Regions from separate parts of the Microbacterium sp. zg-B185 genome, predicted to be linked through region 2. Evidence: predicted binding sites of a transcription regulator. Region 2 holds the regulator's gene; the other holds the start of a gene.
The links. The regulator LexA, encoded in region 2, represses DNA repair genes until DNA is damaged. The targets are predictions, from matches to a motif close to TCGAACANNTGTTCGA.
Positions count from the first base shown of each region.

Region 1: the regulator LexA is predicted to act here: its motif matches at 1,891-1,906, upstream of QNO12_RS10320 (HNH endonuclease signature motif containing protein).

Region 1 covers NZ_CP126739.1:2,137,212-2,145,886, forward strand. The annotation lists gene QNO12_RS10305 (Na+/H+ antiporter NhaA) at 1-798, opposite strand, end outside; gene QNO12_RS10310 (hypothetical protein) at 986-1,183, shown strand; gene QNO12_RS10315 (gamma carbonic anhydrase family protein) at 1,220-1,819, opposite strand; gene QNO12_RS10320 (HNH endonuclease signature motif containing protein) at 2,027-3,382, shown strand; gene QNO12_RS10325 (DUF2652 domain-containing protein) at 3,441-4,148, opposite strand; gene QNO12_RS10330 (MFS transporter) at 4,191-5,882, opposite strand; gene mfd (transcription-repair coupling factor) at 5,984-8,675, opposite strand, start outside.
Region 2 covers NZ_CP126739.1:1,049,394-1,058,068, forward strand. The annotation lists gene QNO12_RS04925 (prolyl oligopeptidase family serine peptidase) at 1-448, opposite strand, end outside; gene QNO12_RS04930 (hypothetical protein) at 528-1,952, opposite strand; gene lexA (transcriptional repressor LexA) at 2,035-2,715, opposite strand; gene QNO12_RS04940 (LysM peptidoglycan-binding domain-containing protein) at 2,973-3,326, shown strand; gene QNO12_RS04945 (histidinol-phosphate transaminase) at 3,383-4,477, shown strand; gene hisB (imidazoleglycerol-phosphate dehydratase HisB) at 4,474-5,088, shown strand; gene hisH (imidazole glycerol phosphate synthase subunit HisH) at 5,085-5,735, shown strand; gene priA (bifunctional 1-(5-phosphoribosyl)-5-((5-phosphoribosylamino)methylideneamino)imidazole-4-carboxamide isomerase/phosphoribosylanthranilate isomerase PriA) at 5,790-6,536, shown strand; gene QNO12_RS04965 (SseB family protein) at 6,520-7,299, shown strand; gene QNO12_RS04970 (pyridoxal phosphate-dependent decarboxylase family protein) at 7,414-8,675, shown strand, end outside.

The sequences.
Region 1 (8,675 bases), 1.1 Mb from region 2:
CGGCACCAGCGCGGCCGCGAACGCGAAGATCGGGAGCACGAGCGCATTCACCCACGGCTCGATCGCGTGGCGCACCCGCAGGGCAGGCGTCTGCGCCATCGCCAGCCCCAGGAGCACTCCGGCGATCGTGGCGTGCACCCCCGAGGCGAGCACCAGCACCCAGGTGGCGGCGGCCAGGAGGACGAGCAGCACGACGACCAGCGCTCGCGCTCGGGTGTCGAGCACACGACTCAGGATCGCGAAGGCGACGACCGCGAGAAGCGCCAAGGCGAGCATGCCGAAATTCACATCCGTCGCGAACAGCACCGCTATGAACACGATCCCCACGATGTCGTCGAGGATTGCAAGCGCGAGCAGGAACACCCGTACCGTCGAGGGCAGGCCGCGTCCGAAGACAGCCAGCACGCCGAGGGCGAAGGCGATGTCCGTGGCCGTCGGGATCGGCCAGCCCTCCTCGACACCGCTGCCGGCCGCGATCGCCAGATAGATGCCGATCGGAATGAGCACTCCGCCGGCCGCGGCGATCGCCGGCTGTATCGCGCGCCGGAAACTGCGCAGCTCGCCCCGTGTCAGCTCGTACTGCAGCTCGACGGACACGGCGAAGAAGAAGATCGCGAGCAGCCCATCCGACACCCAGTGCGCGAGCGAGAGGTCCGCGACTGTTCCGGGGATTCCGACGTGCGTCAGCGAGAACTGGATGACCGCAGCGCCGATCGGCGAGTTGGCGACGATGAGGCCGGCGATCGCGGCCAGCAGCAACAGGATCGCGGGAAAGCGCACGGACCGCAGCAGTGCCATGGTTCTCCGTCCGGTCCGAGGCGAGCTCGTCCGCCGCCGCGCCGATCCAGGTGCGGGCGTCGAGCACTCGACGCATCGCCATCATGCTACCCAGCGGCGGACGCGATCCTTCCGCCGGTCTGCAGAACACCGGCTGACGGGCGCGTCGCTGCCGGGCTGTTCCCTCGGCGCGGGTACTTTGGGCGCCATGACCAGGACATGGGACGACACCGGCGTGGCCACGCAGCTCACCGAGACGTGCCCGGTGTGCGAATCGACCCGGGTGCGTGAACGGGAGCATGACTGGTTCGTGCTGGAACTCGAACGCGGCGACGAAGTGCGTAGGGAAAGCAGCGACGTCGATGTCGAGTTCAGCTGCGCAGCCTGTGCATCGCGCTGGCGCTGAGCCCTCGGCATCCGACACCGCCGCAGCGTCGGCTCGTCAGTCCAGCCGGATGTCGCGCTCGTGGCGGGCGAGGCTGCGTCCGTAGCGCTCGGTGAGCTGGATCATCAGGTCGGGGGTCTCGCGGTCGAGGCCGAACACGTAGCCGGGGAAGTCCAGCTCCTTCTGCGCCGCCCAGATCTCCTCGTGCCGTTCGGGGGGCAGGATCAGCGCCGGATCTCCCACCGCGACCCACCCGATCGGAACCACGCTGTGCGGCGGCAGCACGGAGCGCAGATGCACGACGGCGTTGATGCGCACCTCGCTGCGCTCGCCGATGCGCGCGCCGTTGAAGACGCGGGTGCCGGTGGCCAGGAACACCTCCTCGCCGATCGTCGCGCCCGAGATGCTCGCCATCGGGCCGACCAGCGTGTGCGCGCCGATGTGGACCGCGTTGGTGGCGCTCGCCCGGATCAGGGCGTTCTCCATCACGATGACGTTCGCAGCGAGGGTGATCGGGCCTCCCTCGGCTGTGATGACGGCGCCGTGCAGCACCTGGCAGTCCGCGCCGATCTGGACGTCGCCGCTGATGACGGCGGTCGGCGCGATCACCGCGTCGGGATGGATGCGGGGCTTGGCCCCGAGATGCTCGAACTGCACGCGTGTCCTCCTCGATCAGGGTCAGCGTAGCGCCGACGTGTCGGCGACTCCGCGGATTGCGGCGTGACTGTTCGCCTGCATGTTCGATACTGAGCAGGCCCAGCTCCCCGATCGGACCGCATTCCTTCGTATCTCTATGCTATTATGGAGGCAACGAAGCGCACGTGCCCAACAGCGCAGAACCGGCAGAACCGATGTGGAGATCCCATGGGGCACGTGGTCGGCAGCGACGGACCCGGGGCGTGGAGAGAACTCGACGACCTCGTCACCCGGGTCGTCGAGAATCGCGCCGCGATCGCTTCGCTTCAGGCCGACGAAGCATCACTCCTGGCAGATGCCGTCGACCTCATGATCTCCCGCACCGAAGAGCGCCGGGTCGAGGGCCGCCCGCGGACTGACAGCGACCTGCCGCTTCGCGAGATCTGCGCGGAGCTCGGCGCCGCCATGCGGATGAGCGATCGAACCGTTCAGGCTCGCATCGGCGACGCGACCACACTCCTGACCTCCTTCCGAGCGACCCACGATGCGGGGAGGGCCGGCCTGATCGACGCTGGACACGTGGCGGCGATTCGCGACGCGGGAGCAGGGATCGCCGATGCTGCGGAACGCGCCCGTTACGAACGTCAGATGCTCGAGGCTGCAGCACACGAAAGCCCCGGGCGGCTGCGTGTTCTCGGACGAGTGGTGGCGGCACGCATCGACCCCGCATCCATCGATGAACGTCACCGCGTGGCGCGGGCGAGTCGTGACGTGCGCGTGATCGGTCTTGAGGACGGCATGGCGCGCCTGATCGCGGATCTCCCGGCGGTGCCGGCGTACGCGATCTGGGACCGGCTCACCCAGATGGCGCACACCGTGCGCGACCCGGGCCTCGCCGCGCCTGATATCTGCGCGGACGACCCGTGCACCGTGGGCGCTTCCGCGAATCCACCCCCGCTCGACTGTCGCTCGATAGGCGAGCTGCGGGCCGACATCCTCGCCGATATCCTCCTGACCGCGACGCCGACCGCCCACGGCGACCGGGATGCGCTCGCCGCGATCTGCGGCCGGGTTCAGGTGATCGTCCCCGTTCTGACAGCGGCCGGCCTCAGTGACCAGCCCGCACTCCTGGCCGGTCAGGGGCCCATCGACTCCGCGACCGCGCGACGACTTGCTGCAGACGCTCCCGGCTGGGACCGCGTGATGATCCACCCGCACACGGGGATACCGCTCGCCGTCGACCGCTACCGTCCGAGCGCCGAACTCCGCCGGTTTCTGGCCGTGCGCGATGAGCACTGCCGGTTCCCCGGATGCCGGATGCCGGTGTGGCGCTGTGATCTGGATCACACGACCGATGCCGCGCGCGGCGGAGTGACCAGCCATGAGAACCTGGCGAACCTGTGCCGCCGTCACCACACTCTCAAGCACGCCTCGGAGTGGAAGGTCACGCAGGTCGGTAGCGGCGTCCTGGAGTGGACGAGCCCGACGCTGCGTCGCTACACCGACCGGCCACCGAGTACCGTCAGCTTCGTACCGGAATCCGCCTTCGCGCTGTCGCCCGACGGCGTCCCACCGCCCTTCTGAGCGGATGCGTCAGGCCGCACCTCGGCCTGCGACCCCCGCTCGCGCTCGGCTCTCAATCTCAGCGCACCTTGCGGGGCTGCTTCAGGCCGAGCATGTACGGCATCCCCTGGCCCACCGCCGCAAACGTGCTCCCCAGGCGCGCGCGCCAGGACGCCGCGCGCGGCGGCGGCAGCGTTCCGTCCAGGTCCGCGACGTCGACGAAGTACGCGCGGACCGTTCCGATCCCTTCGAGGTTCGGGGAGATCTCGCGCACGGGCTCCGGAAACGACGCCTCGTCCGTGCGGTAGAGCTCCTCGGAGATCAGAACGTACTCGGGGATGTCGACCGAGTTCTTCAGCAGACGATGCACGAGGATCACGTCGATGCCGACGAGTTTGATCCGCCCCCGGATCGTCTGGGTGGCCACCTCGCCGACGTGCGCCACGAACTTGAGCTTCAGTTCGGCCGCCTCGCGGCAGCCCACGCAGGGGCACAGGTTGGCCGCGACGTACTGCCGCTCGAGGTGGAAGGCTCGATGCATGGCCACGGCCACGTGAAGGATGTCGGTGATCGTCGTGTCGGGATCGCGCGCACCGGTCGGGCGCGAGAGGAACGCGGCGTCGCCTTCGATCTCGACCAGATCGAAGCCGCGCGCTGCCTCGATCATCCGTTCCAGCATCCGAGCGGTATTGACCTCGGCGTGTGCAAGCGTCAATCGATGCGAACCCATGTACTGGGTGTACCCGCCGATATCGGCGATCAGCAGCGCCGCGCGCTCGGATGTCATGCCTCACAATCCCATCAACGCCCGGGTATCTCAACAGGGGATTCAGGACGTGGTCGGGGGTTCGTCGAACGACTCCTTCGGAGCGAAACGGTCCAGCCGGTCTTGGACTCCCACCTCGGCCGCCCGGGCACTGGGCGTATAGCCGAGGACGACCGAGACGAACCGGTCGGCGGCCAGTGCGCGCAGCTCGAGCGCGGTTGCGGCCACAACGCTCGCCGTGCGGCGCGTGCGCCTCAGCAACGCGATCTCGCCGAACCCGTCCCCCGGACCCAGCGTCGCCACGACCCGCCCGTCGCCCACCACTTCGGCCTCGCCCGACTCGATCACGTAGTAGCGGTCGCCGACCTCTCCCTGCGTGAGGACCGCCTGGCCGGCGGGCACCGTGACCGTCTCGAGTCCACGCGCCAGCTGCTCGATCGCGGGTAGCGGCAGCGGCGCCAGCATCGGCACCCGCTGCAGCAGCCCGATGTCCACGTCGAGGTTGTCGACGGACCGGTCCAGCCGTCGCAGGCGCCACCAGGAAGCGACCGCGAGAACGGGGCAGACCAGGCCGATCCCGATCAAGGCGGCTTCTACCCCGAGCCACCCGATCACAGCCGGCGCGAGGATGGCCCCGAGCCCGATGGACACGGCGACGAGGCTCTCCAGCACGCCGAACACTCGGGCCAGCACCGCGTCGGGTGCCAGCCGCGCGATCAGCGTGAACCCGGCCACATCGATCAGGGCGTTGCCGACACCGACGAAGGCCAGCAGACCCAGTGCGGCGATCTCCTGCGGAAAGACACCCACGAGAGCGATGGGCAGTCCCCAGAGGGCGACACCGATTGCGAACCAGGCGGCCAGCCGCCCCGTCCCGACGAGCAGGGAGGCCCCGAGGGAGCCGAGCACGGCTCCCGCTCCGACCGCGGCCATGAGCGCACCCACGCCCGGATCTCCGGTGCCGAGCAGCTCGATCGCGACGACGACGGAGAACACGGTCAGCGCCCCCCGCGTCAGGGACTGTGCCGCCGCCAGACCCAGGATCAGCAGCAGATCGCGGTTCTGCACGGCCGCGCGGATGCCCTCGAGCGCTTCGCGACCCAGATCCGGGCGACGCGGTGCCGCCGGGCGCGGCGGCGCGTCGTAGCGGACCCGCAGCAGCAGCAGCGCCGCCCAGAACGAAGCGGCCGCCGCCACGGCGAACACGACGGACACGTCCGTGAACGCCAGCAGCACCGCGGCCAGCAGGGGTCCGACCAGGGTCGCGATCGAGTCGAGCATCCCGCGAACCACGTTGGCGCTGGCCAGCTCGTGCCCGGTGCGGCACAGGGTCGGCAGGAGTGCGGAGTGTGCGGGGCGGAACAGAGTGGCCGCGATCGTGGAGAGCACCGCCAGCGTGTAGACCAGAAGGATCGGGCCGGCCAGGGCGACCACGACTGCCGCGACAGCCGTCGCGACCCCGCGCAACGTCGAGACCACGACGAGCACCCGCTCCCGGCGTCCGCGATCGGCGAATGGGGACAGCAGCGGCGCGAGCAGTGCCGAGGGGAGCATGCGCAGCAGCCCCACCAGACCGAGCGCGAGGGCACCCCCGTCGTCGTAGGCGACGATGCCGAGCGCGACGGTGAAGGCCCACTCCGCGGTCCACGCGCCGAGAAAACTCAGCTGGGCGCGACGCAGGTTGTGGTTGCGCCAGTTGCTCGTGAAGGCGCAGCCGGCCTCACGGAGCCGGCGGCGGCTCGCCCCAAGGCCCATGGGCAGACTCTAAGGCCTGCCCGACCGTCACAGCCAGCGGCAGTTCCACGCTGCAGCCCAAGGCGCTCCGACGCGAGCGCGACCCTCGTACCGCCCGTGCGTCAGGCGTCCGCCGGAGCGTCCGCGGCCGCCGTCGCGCCACGGATCGCCTCGGCGCTCCTCTCAGCGGTCGGCGCGGGCGCGGGCAGCGGGAACAGCTGGTCCAGCAGCTGGCGGACCCAGGCGATCAGATCCGCATCCGAGACCCGCTCGCCGCCGGCGCGCGGCATCGGGATGACGATGGCCTCGCCACCGGCCATGACCTTCGAGCTGGGATACAGCCGTTGCAGGCGCACGCGCATCGAATCGGGAAGGTTCGCCGGTGCGATCCGCAGGTTCGGGCCCATGGCGACGATGTCCGCCAGTCCGGACTGGGCGGCGCGCCGTCGCAGTCGGGCCACCGCGAGCAGGCCCTCGGCCTCGGCCGGCAGCTCACCGTAGCGATCGCGCAGCTCGTCGACGACCTCGTCGAGGGCATCTTCCTTGGCGGTGGCGGATGCCGCGGCCGACAGCTTCTGGTAAGCCTCCAGTCGCAGTCGCTCGCTGTCGATGTACGACTCCGGGATACGGGCCTGCACGGGCAGCTCCAGGCGCAGTTCGGTTGGCCCCTCGGTGTCCTCGCCGCGGAACGTGGCCACGGCCTCGCCGATCATCCGCAGGTACAGGTCGAAGCCGACGCCGGCGATGTGCCCGGCCTGCTCGGCGCCGAGCAGGTTGCCCGCGCCGCGCAGCTCGAGATCCTTCAGGGCGACCTGCATCCCGCTGCCGAGGTCGTTGTTGACGGCGATGGTCTCCAGCCGGTCGGCCGCCGTCTCGGACAGCGGCTTGTTCTCGTCGTACAGGAAGTAGGCGTAGGCGCGCTCGCGGGCACGGCCGACCCGTCCGCGCAGCTGGTGCAGCTGGGACAGACCGTACTTGTCGGCCCTGTCGATGATGATCGTGTTGGCGTTGGCGATGTCCAGCCCGGTCTCGATGATCGTGGTGGACACCAGGACGTCGGCGCGTCTCTCCCAGAAATCGTCCACGACCTGCTCGAGGGCGTGCTCCCCCATCTGACCGTGCGCCACCGCGATGCGAGCTTCGGGGACGAGCTCGGCCAGGTGGGCGGCGACCCGCTGGATCGAGGAGACCCGGTTGTGCACGTAGAAGATCTGTCCCTCGCGGAGGAGCTCGCGGCGGATCGCGGCGGCGATCTGCTTGTCGTTGCGCGCCCCGACGTACGTCAGGATCGGATGCCGGTCCTCGGGCGGGGTCTGCAGGGTCGACATCTCGCGGATGCCGGTCACCGCCATCTCGAGCGTGCGCGGGATGGGGGTGGCGCTCATCGCGAGGATGTCGACGTTGGTCTTGAGCTTCTTCAGCTTGTCCTTGTGCTCGACGCCGAACCGCTGCTCCTCGTCGATGATCAGCAGCCCGAGGTCTTTGAAGATCACGCCCTCGGTGAGGATCCGGTGCGTTCCGATGACCATGTCCACCGTGCCGTCGGTGATGCCGGCGAGGGTGGCACGGGCTTCCTTGTCGGTCTGGAATCGGGACAGTGCGCGCACCTGCACCGGGAACCCGGCGAAGCGCTCGGTGAAGGTCTCGATGTGCTGCTTGACCAGCAGCGTCGTGGGCACCAGCATCGCGACCTGCTTGCCGTCCTGGATCGCCTTGAAGGCGGCGCGGACCGCCACCTCCGTCTTGCCGAATCCGACGTCGCCGGACAGCAGCCGGTCCATCGGGATGGGCTTTTCCATGTCCGCTTTGATCTCGTCGATGGTCTGCAGCTGATCGGGTGTCTCGGCGAACGGGAACGCCTCCTCGAGCTCGCGCTGCCAGGGCGTGTCCGGACCGAATGCGTAGCCCTTCGCGGCCATGCGCGCGGAGTAGAGCTTGACGAGTTCGACGGCGATGTCACGGACCGCCCTGCGTGCTTTGCCCTTCGCCTGGGACCAGTCGCTGCCGCCCATCTTCGACAGGGTGGGCGCCTCGCCGCCGACGTATTTGGAGAGCAGATCGAGCTGATCGGTCGGCACGAACAGCTTGTCGCCGGGGTAGCCTCGCTTGGCCGGCGCGTACTCGAGCACCAGATACTCCCGCACGCTCTTGACCGGATTACGTCCGCCGCTGGAGACCTCCCGCTGGGTGAGCTCGACGAATCGGCCGATGCCGTGCGTCACGTGCACGACGTAGTCACCGGCCTTCAGCTGGAGCGGATCGACCACATTGCGACGACGCGAGGCCAGCTTCTTGACCAGGCGCTGGTCGCTGCCGATGGTCCGCCCGTAGAACTCGGACTCGGTCAGCACCGCGAGGTTGGCATCGGCGGACTCGAACCCGCGCTCCAAGGTGGACAGCACCACGTGCGCCACGCCGGGCTCGGGTGGCTCGAGGACGTCATCGACGCGGCGGGCCGCGATCCCGCGTTCGGCCAGCACGTCACGCGCGCGCTCGACCAGCCCGGCGCCGGATGCCGTGACCACGACCCGCCAGCCATCGGCCAGGAGCGCGCCGACGTGTGCGGTGGCGCCGTCGACGTTGCCCTGGAATGAGGGCACCGACGCCCCCCGTACGCGGATCTCCGCCCCGGCACCGACGCCGGAGGATTCCAGAAGTCCCTCGTCCGAGGCATCCGCGGCACCGGAGTCGAACGCGCTCAGCGTCCACCAGACGATGCCGTGCCGGCCGGCGTCGGCGCGCAGCTCCGGCAGGCTGACGAAGTCCCCCGACCCGATATCGACAGGGCTGGCCGCGCCGGCCGTGGCCGCGCTC
Region 2 (8,675 bases):
GGACGATGGATCGCTGCGGCGCCGTTTCCTCCTCGTCGACCTCGCGGATCCCGAGGAGCTGCCCCTGCTGCCAGGTGAGGCCGCCGAATCGCATGCCCGGGTCGGCGGGGGTGAGTGCACGTGGCTCCTGCCCGGGCGCGAGCGCCCACACGCGCTGATCCGACTTCTCCACGAAGAGCAGGACGCCGTCGTCGGTGGTCGTCCACGCACCGCCGCCGTACTCGTGCACACGGGAGCGCGCGCTCCACGGCAGCGGCAGCACGACGCTCACCGCGCCCTGGGCGTCACGCCGACGCACGGTGGTCCGGCCCCCTTCCTCGGGGACCCCCTCGCCCCACCAGATCTCCTCGCCCACGAACCGGGCGCCCTCGATGCGCGGGGTCGCGGCGGTCACGGCTGCGGCGGAAAGCGGTGAGTTCCACGAACCGAAGGGAAGGATTGCGCTCATGCCTCCACCGTATTGGCCGTGGCGGATGCCGCCACCCGAAGCCGCGGGACGCCGGCACGTCAGCGGATGCGAGTCCGCGTCACGGCGCCGCGTCGACGGGCGCCGCGCCGGCGGGGGTCTCCGCATCGGTCGCGACCGCATCACGCGGCTCGGCGAGGACGTCGGCGTCCGCCGCCTCGGCGACGGCATCCAGCTCGGCAGGACGCCGCTGGAGCAGCTCGAGGATCCAGGCAGCCCCGAAGGACACGACCAGCACCAGCGCGACATCGCCCGCGGAAAGCGGGCGGAGCGCGAACAGCCAGATGACCGCCAGCACGGCCACCAGCGTCCGGACCAGGATCCGCTGCCTGCCCAGCCACGTGCCGAACGCGCCCGTGTTCAGGCCCCACGCGGCCAGCTGGATCCGGGCGGAGGCGTTCAGACCCCGGACGGTGCGGCGGAGTCCGTGCGCGGGACTGGAGGAGCCCATCGCCCAGCCGAGTATCGCGACGACGACGCCCAGGAGCACCAGCACGAGCGCGGTCTGTGTCATGTCGCCGACGAGCTGGTCGTAGATGACATTCAGCGCGTCGGGGGACAGGCCGAGTGAATCGGCCGCCGGGATCATCGCGGTCGCCCCGATGGTCAGCACCGCGGCCAGCGAGCCGCCCCCGATGACGAATCCCAAACCGGTGCCGAATACGGCGGTGCTGCGCCGACGGGCGATCGCGATGCCGAGGGCGAAGAGTCCGATCGTGATGACGGGGAGCCAGTAGCCCAGACCCGTGGCCACCCCGTAGCCGGTGCGGATCATCGCGAGGTTCTCGCCGTCGCCCAGGATGATCACCCGATCTACGGTCGGGATCAGTTCCGCCGCCCCCAGGCCGCGGTCCACGAGATTCTGCTTGACGCGGTCCACGATCGCCCCGAGCTGGATGCCGACGCCCTGGTCCGTGCGGATCACGAGGCCTCCGCCGTCAGAGGTCGCCGTGCCCACCAGCGCGCGGTGGGCGGCGCGAGTCGCCGTGGCCCAGACCTCCGAGAACGCGTCCGACTCGACGACGCGCGTGACGGTCGTGGTCACCAGGCTCTCCAGGCCGTTGGCCGCGGGCGCCTCCAGCAGCTGCAGGGCGTCGGCGGCGCGCGGAGGCAGCCCGAGTGCAGCGACGCCGTCGAACACGTCCGCCGTGATCTGGCGGAAGTCGACCTGAGCGGAGATCGCCTCCATCGACTCGTCGATGATCAGGCCCTGGACGGCCGGATCGTCCACGAGCGGGGCCAGGGAGGCGACGAACGCATCCTCCTCCACGAGCTGGATCCGCGCCCATGCGCTGACGATGGAGACCGGGATCAGGATCGTGGCGACGACGATGCACGCTGCGGACAGCGCACTCCGCCACCGCGGGGCACGGCGCTGCGGGCCCGACCTTCCGTCATCGGAGAGGTCCTCCCGCCGAAGCCGTTCGTTCTCGGCGCGCAGTGCCTCGAGCTGGGCCTGCAGATCGTCGACGTCCGTTGCGGGCATGAAGCCTCCTCCGTCGGATGAGGCCATTGTGGCGCAGATGCGATCGGCGCGCCGCCCCACCGCGTGCAGGGTCGGCGGAGACTCAGACGGCGCGCAGCACCGCCACGATCTTGCCGAGCACGACGGCCTGATCGCCGAGGATCGGCTCGAATGCGGAGTTGCGCGGGAGCAGCCAGGTGTGTCCGTCCCGGCGGCGGAAGGTCTTGACGGTGGCCTCGCCGTCGAGCATGGCCGCGACGATGTCGCCGTTCTCGGCATCCGCCTGTGCCCGTACCACGACCCAGTCGCCGTCGCAGATGGCCGCGTCGATCATGGATTCGCCGGAGATCCGCAACATGAACAGATCGCCCTTGCCGACGAGCTGGCGGGGAAGGGGGAAGATCTCTTCAACCTGCTGCTCAGCGGTGATCGGAACGCCCGCCGCGATCCGGCCGACCAGCGGCACCATCGCCGCGTCGCCGACACTGGGCGCACTGTCGGCGGGGTTCTCGGTCGAGGTACCGGGCAGGTCGATCAGGACCTCCATCGCGCGGGTCTTGCCCGCATCGCGTCGCAGGTACCCGCTCAGTTCCAGCTGGTTGAGCTGGTGGGTGACGCTGGAGAGGGACTTCAGGCCCACCGCATCGCCGATCTCTCGCATGCTCGGCGGGTAGCCGTACCGGGCGATCGATCGCTGGATGACCTCGAGGATGGCGAGCTGCTTGTCGCTCAGGCTCTTGCGCCTGCGCGTCTGCGGCTTCTCGCGCCCGTTCACCTCGGTCATGATCCCAGCTCCTGTCTTGCCGTGGGGCATCGGTCTTCGAATGTCGGAGGCCCGTGGTGGGGTCTTCCTATCGAAACCGTATCCGGTATGCGCATGGCCGTACTTCAGCCGACGCGCGTGTCGCGTTCGAATATCACAGCCGTGACCGGCCATTGACATCTTAATGGTTCGAAGTTATCTTCGGAAGAGAGATTCGTATCCCCGGCTCCCGCCCGAGGCGGGGATGCGAACCTCTTCCCTTTCAGCAGGAGGACGACATGACAGCGATCAGCATCCCGGCGCATCGTGAGACGCGACTGCGGCTCACCCCGCGTGGTCGCCGCAGCCTCGCGGCGCTCGCCGCGCTCCCGGCCGTCGTGGCACTCAACCTCGCGGTCCTCAGCGGAGGCAGCGCTCTGGCCAGCCGTGACGCCGGTGCGCCGGCCGGGACGTTCACCACGCTGACGGTGGCCTCGGGCGAATCGCTCTGGTCCATCGCCGAGCAGGTCGCGCCGAGCGCCGACCCCCGCGACGTCGTGGATGCGATCGCGCGACTGAACGCCCTCGACGGGGTCACCGTCTCCGCGGGTCAGCGCCTGTCCATCCCGCTCGAGTACAGCACCGCCCCGTAGCGCGCGGGCGCGCCCGCCGGTCCCTCCGGGCGATGCGCTCCGGCGCGGCCCCTACGATGGGAGAGGTGAGCATCCGCCTCGACGATCTTCCCCTCCGCGACGACTTGCGCGGCCTGACTCCGTACGGCGCTCCGCAGGCTCCTCTGCCCGTCGCGCTGAACGTGAACGAGAACACGCATCCGGTGCCGCAGGAGGTCGCCGACGACATCCTGGATGCCGTCGCCCAAGCTCTGCGGGATGTCAACCGCTACCCGGACCGGGAGTTCACCGAGCTGCGCGAAGGCTTCGCGGACTACCTGGGCTACGGTCTGACGCGCGAACAGATCTGGGCGGCCAACGGTTCGAACGAGGTTCTTCAGCAGGTGCTGCAGGCCTTCGGGGGACCGGGACGCACCGCGTTCGGCTTCGCCCCCACCTACTCGATGTACCCCCTGCTGACCCGCGCGACCGGCGCGACCTGGGTGGCCGGCTCGCGTGCCGCCGATTTCTCCGTCGATGCGGAGAGCGCGGCGTTCCAGGTCGCTGAGGCAGCCCCGGACGTCGTCTTCCTGTGCGCGCCGAACAATCCCACCGGCACCCCGATGACCCTCGAGGTCATCGAAGCGGTGTACGACGCCGCCGACGGCATCGTCGTCGTCGACGAGGCGTATCAGGAGTTCGCTCCCCGTGACGCCGGCTCGGCGCTCTCGCTGCTGCCGGGGCGGGAACGGCTGCTCGTGTCGCGCACCATGAGCAAGGCGTTCGCGTTCGCCGGGGCGCGCGTGGGGTATATGGCCGCCGACCCGGCGCTGGTGGATGCCTTGCGCCTGGTGCGGCTGCCCTATCACCTGAGCTCGCTGACCCAGGCGGCGGCGGCCGCAGCGCTCCGGCACGCCCCGACGATGCTGCAGATGGTCGATGAGATCGTCGCCCAGCGCGACCGCATCGGAGCGACCGTCGAGGCGATCGGCTACGAACCGTACGAGTCCTGGGCGAACTTCGTCCTGTTCGGCGGAGTGGCGGACGCCTCGGCGACGTGGCGTGCGCTGTATGACCGAGGCGTCCTCGTCCGAGACATCGGGATCCCCCACCACCTGCGGGTCACCGCGGGCACGGAGCAGGAGACGACCGCGTTCCTGGACGCGCTCGCGTCGATAGACTCGGGCACATGACTCGTCCTGCCACTCCGCGCACGTCATCGCTGCGCCGGTCCACGAGCGAGTCCACCGTCGAGCTAGAGCTGGACCTCGACGGCACCGGCCGCAGTCACATCGACACCACCGTGCCGTTCTTCGATCACATGCTCACCGCGTTCGCGAAGCACTCGCTCACCGACCTCACCGTCCGTGCCTCTGGGGACACCGATATCGACGCCCACCACACCGTGGAGGACGTCTCGATCGTCCTGGGGCAGGCGATCCGCGAGGCCCTCGGGGACAAGTCCGGCATCTCGCGGTACGGGGATGCCCTCGTCCCGCTGGACGAGGCGCTCGCGCAGGCCGTGGTCGACATCAGCGGCCGGCCCTACCTCGTGCACAGCGGCGAACCGGCCGGGTTCGAGCACCACCTGATCGGCGGGCACTTCACCGGCGCCTTGGTGCGCCACACGTTCGAGGCGATCGCCTTCCACGCAGCCCTCACCGTGCACGTCACCGTGCTGGCCGGTCGCGACCCGCACCACATCGCCGAAGCCGAGTACAAGGCCTTCGCGCGCGCGTTCCGCCAGGCCAAGGCCCTGGACCCGGAGGTGCGGGGCGTTCCGAGCACGAAGGGCGCTCTGTGACCGGCAAGCCGCTGGTGGCAGTCCTGGATTACGGCTCCGGGAACGTCCACTCGGCGGTGAAGGCGCTGGCCGCGGCCGGCGCAGATGCGCGGCTCACCGCGGACCGCGGCCTGATCGATGACGCCCACGGGCTGGTCGTGCCCGGGGTGGGCGCATTCCGGGCCGTCATGGACGCGCTCCGAAACAGTCGCGGCGACGAGATCATCGACCGACGGCTGGCCGGCGGTCGTCCCGTCCTGGGAATCTGCGTGGGCATGCAGGTGCTCTTCGAGCGCGGAGTCGAGCGGGGAGTGGACACCGAAGGACTCGGTGAGTGGCCCGGAGTGATCACCGAGCTGGATGCCCCCGTGCTGCCCCACATGGGCTGGAACACCGTCCAGGCGGCGGAGGGGTCGCGGCTGTTCCGCGGGATCGAGCACGAACGGTTCTATTTCGTCCACTCCTTCGCGGCGCAGCAGTGGACGCTGGAGGTGCAGCCCCCGTTCCCGCAGCCGGCACTGACGTGGTCCACGCACGGCGGGCCCTTCCTGGCCGCCGTGGAGAACGGACCCCTGTCCGCGACGCAGTTCCATCCCGAGAAATCGGGGGAGGCCGGCATCCGTCTGCTCTCCAATTGGATCGACGGGCTCGGCCGGACTAACCTCTGAACTCGTGCCATCTGCGAAAGCGCAACGCCTTCGCGTCGTCAGGCACGAGGAGCTATGAACGATTTCGCGTCTATGCCTGAGTTGATCCTGCTGCCGGCAGTCGATGTCGCCGACGGCAAGGCCGTCCGCCTGACTCAGGGCGAGGCGGGTACCGAGACCAGCTACGGAGACCCGGTGGACGCGGCACTGGCGTGGGCGCGCCAGGGTGCCCAGTGGATCCACCTGGTCGACCTGGATGCAGCGTTCGGGCGGGGCAGCAACGCCGCCATCATGCGCAAGGTCATCAAGCAGGTCCGTGGCGTGCAGGTCGAACTGTCCGGCGGCATCCGTGACGACCGCAGTCTGGACGCGGCTCTGGAAAGCGGTGCCTCGCGGATCAATCTGGGCACCGCCGCGCTGGAGAACCCGGAGTGGGCAGCCGATGTCATCGGCCGGTACGGGGATGTGATCGCCGTGGGGCTGGACGTCCGCGGCACGACACTCGCCGCGCGCGGCTGGACGCAGGAGGGCGGAGACCTCTGGGACGTTCTGGAACGGCTCGAGGAGGCCGGGTGCAGCCGCTACGTCGTCACGGACGTCACCAAGGACGGAACCCTCAAGGGCCCCAACCTCGAGCTGCTGCAGGAGATGACGGCGCGCACGCCGAAGCCGATCGTCGCCTCCGGCGGTGTGTCCAGCCTCGATGACATCGCCGCACTTCGGGAGCTGGTGCCCCTCGGGGTCGAAGGTGCGATCGTCGGCAAGGCCCTGTACGCGGGTGCCTTCACGCTCGCCGAGGCGCTGGATGTCGCCGGACGCTGAACCGCACGGCCACCCGGCCGACTCCGCGGGCGTCCCGTGGGAGGGGCGGCGGTTCGAGCCCAACCCGCACGCGGGCGACGACGGCTCCGCCGATCAGGCGCTGCTGGCCGCACTGACGGCGTTCCGCGACGGCGCCGGCGACCAGATCGCCGTCATCGACGCGTATCGTACGGCGCGCCTGCTGATACCGCTGGTGGCCGAGCGCGGTGACGAGGGCACCGGTGCCCACGGGCTGACCGTGGACAAGACCCAGGAATTGTCGATCGTCACCGTCGCGGCCCCCGATGGCCGTCGAGTGCTGCCGGTGTTCACATCCATGGCCGCCATGGGCCGGTGGGATGCCGGCGCGCGCCCGGTCCCGGCGGACGGCGTACGTACGGCGGTGGCCGCCTCCGCCGACGACACCGATCTGATCGTCATCGATCCGGGGTCGGTCACCGAGTTCGTGCTCCGGCGGCCCGCGGTGTGGGCGATCGCCCAGGGCGTGCCGTGGGAGCCCAGTTTCACCTCGCCCGAGGTCTTCGCCGGCCTGCAGCGCAGCATCGGCGGTGAGCTCGCGGTGCTGGATCTCTCGGTCGAGCCGGGCGATCCCATGGCCCGTCTGCGCGGGCCGGAGCTGATCGTGCGCCTGGAGCTCATGCACGGACTCGATCGGGCCGAGTTGGACGCGGTTCTGGCGCGGCTGGCCACGCGATGGGCGGCCGACGACCGGATCGCAGTCCTGGTCGACTCGCTGACCGTCAAGCTCGTCCGCTCCCTCTGATCCAGACTCAGCCTCGGCCGACGGGCGCCGTCGAGCGTTTCGCCGCAGAGTGTCCGGGCGCTCAGTCGGCCCACCCGGTGGTGCGCGCGCGTGCGGCGGCGCACAATGCTGGTCATGGAACCGCACAGCTCTGCGCCCGCAAGCCCCGGTGCGCGCACCACCGCGCCCTACCCTCTGGAGACGAATGCGCCGTCCGAGTACCGCGCCGCGCTGTCCGCCGCACACCGGCACGCCCTGAGCTGGCTGGAGTCGGTGGCGGAACGCCCCATCCGTCCGGAACTGGACGCAGACGGCGTTCTCGCGGCGATGGACCGCCCGCTCGAGGAGACCGGGCTCGATGCGGCCGCCGTCATCGACGAGTTGGCGGCGGGGGCAGTCCCAGGGCTGATGGCCATGGGGTCACCGCGCTTCTACGGGTTCGTGATCGGCGGCGCGTACCCGGCCGCGCTGGCTGCGGATTGGCTCGTCTCGACGTGGGATCAGAACACCGGATCACGCCAGCCCACCCCGGGCACCGCCGGAGTCGAGGAGGTCGCGGCACGCTGGCTCCTCGAACTGCTCGGGCTCCCCGCGGCGAGTGGGGTGGGCTTTGCCACCGGAGCGACCAGTGCGAACACCTCGTGCCTGCTGGTGGCCAGAGACTCCGTCCTGCGCGCCCGCGGGCACGACGCGTCGCGGGGCATCCAGCACGCGCCGACGATCCGTTTCCTCGCCGGAGACGCCGTGCACACCTCGGTGATGCTCGCCGGACGGATCGCCGGGCTCGGGGAGCCGCGCACAGTCGGCGCCGACGCGCAAGGCCGCATCGACGTGGACGGGCTGGTGGCAGCGCTGGGCGAGTGGGAGGGGCCCACGATCGTGGCGCTCCAGGCGGGCGATGTCCACTCCGGAGCGTTCGATGACTTCGCCCGCGCCGTCGCGGCCGCCAAGTCCGCCGGAGCGTGGGTGCACATCGACGGTGCGTTCGGACTCTGGGCCGCGGCCAGTCCGCGCTTCCGACCGCTCCTGGCCGGGTTCGAGGACGCCGACTCCTGGGCCACGGACGCCCACAAGACGCTGAACGTGCCCTACGACTGCGGCGTGGCCATCGTGCGCGACGAAGCGGCGATGAGCGCGTCGCTGGGTGCGCACGCGGCTTACCTGCCCGCCGTCGCGAGCATCGCCGACCCCTACGATCACGTCCCCGAGTTGTCCCGCCGTGCGCGCGGCGTGCCGGTATGGGCTGCGTTGCGCTCGCTGGGCACTCGCGGCGTCGCGGGTCTCGTGGATGGGCTCGTCGACGCCGCTCTTGCGCTCGCCGATGGTTTCCGCGGGATCGCGGGACTCGAGGTGATCAACGACGTCGTGTTCACGCAAGTGTGCCTGGCGGCGCATGA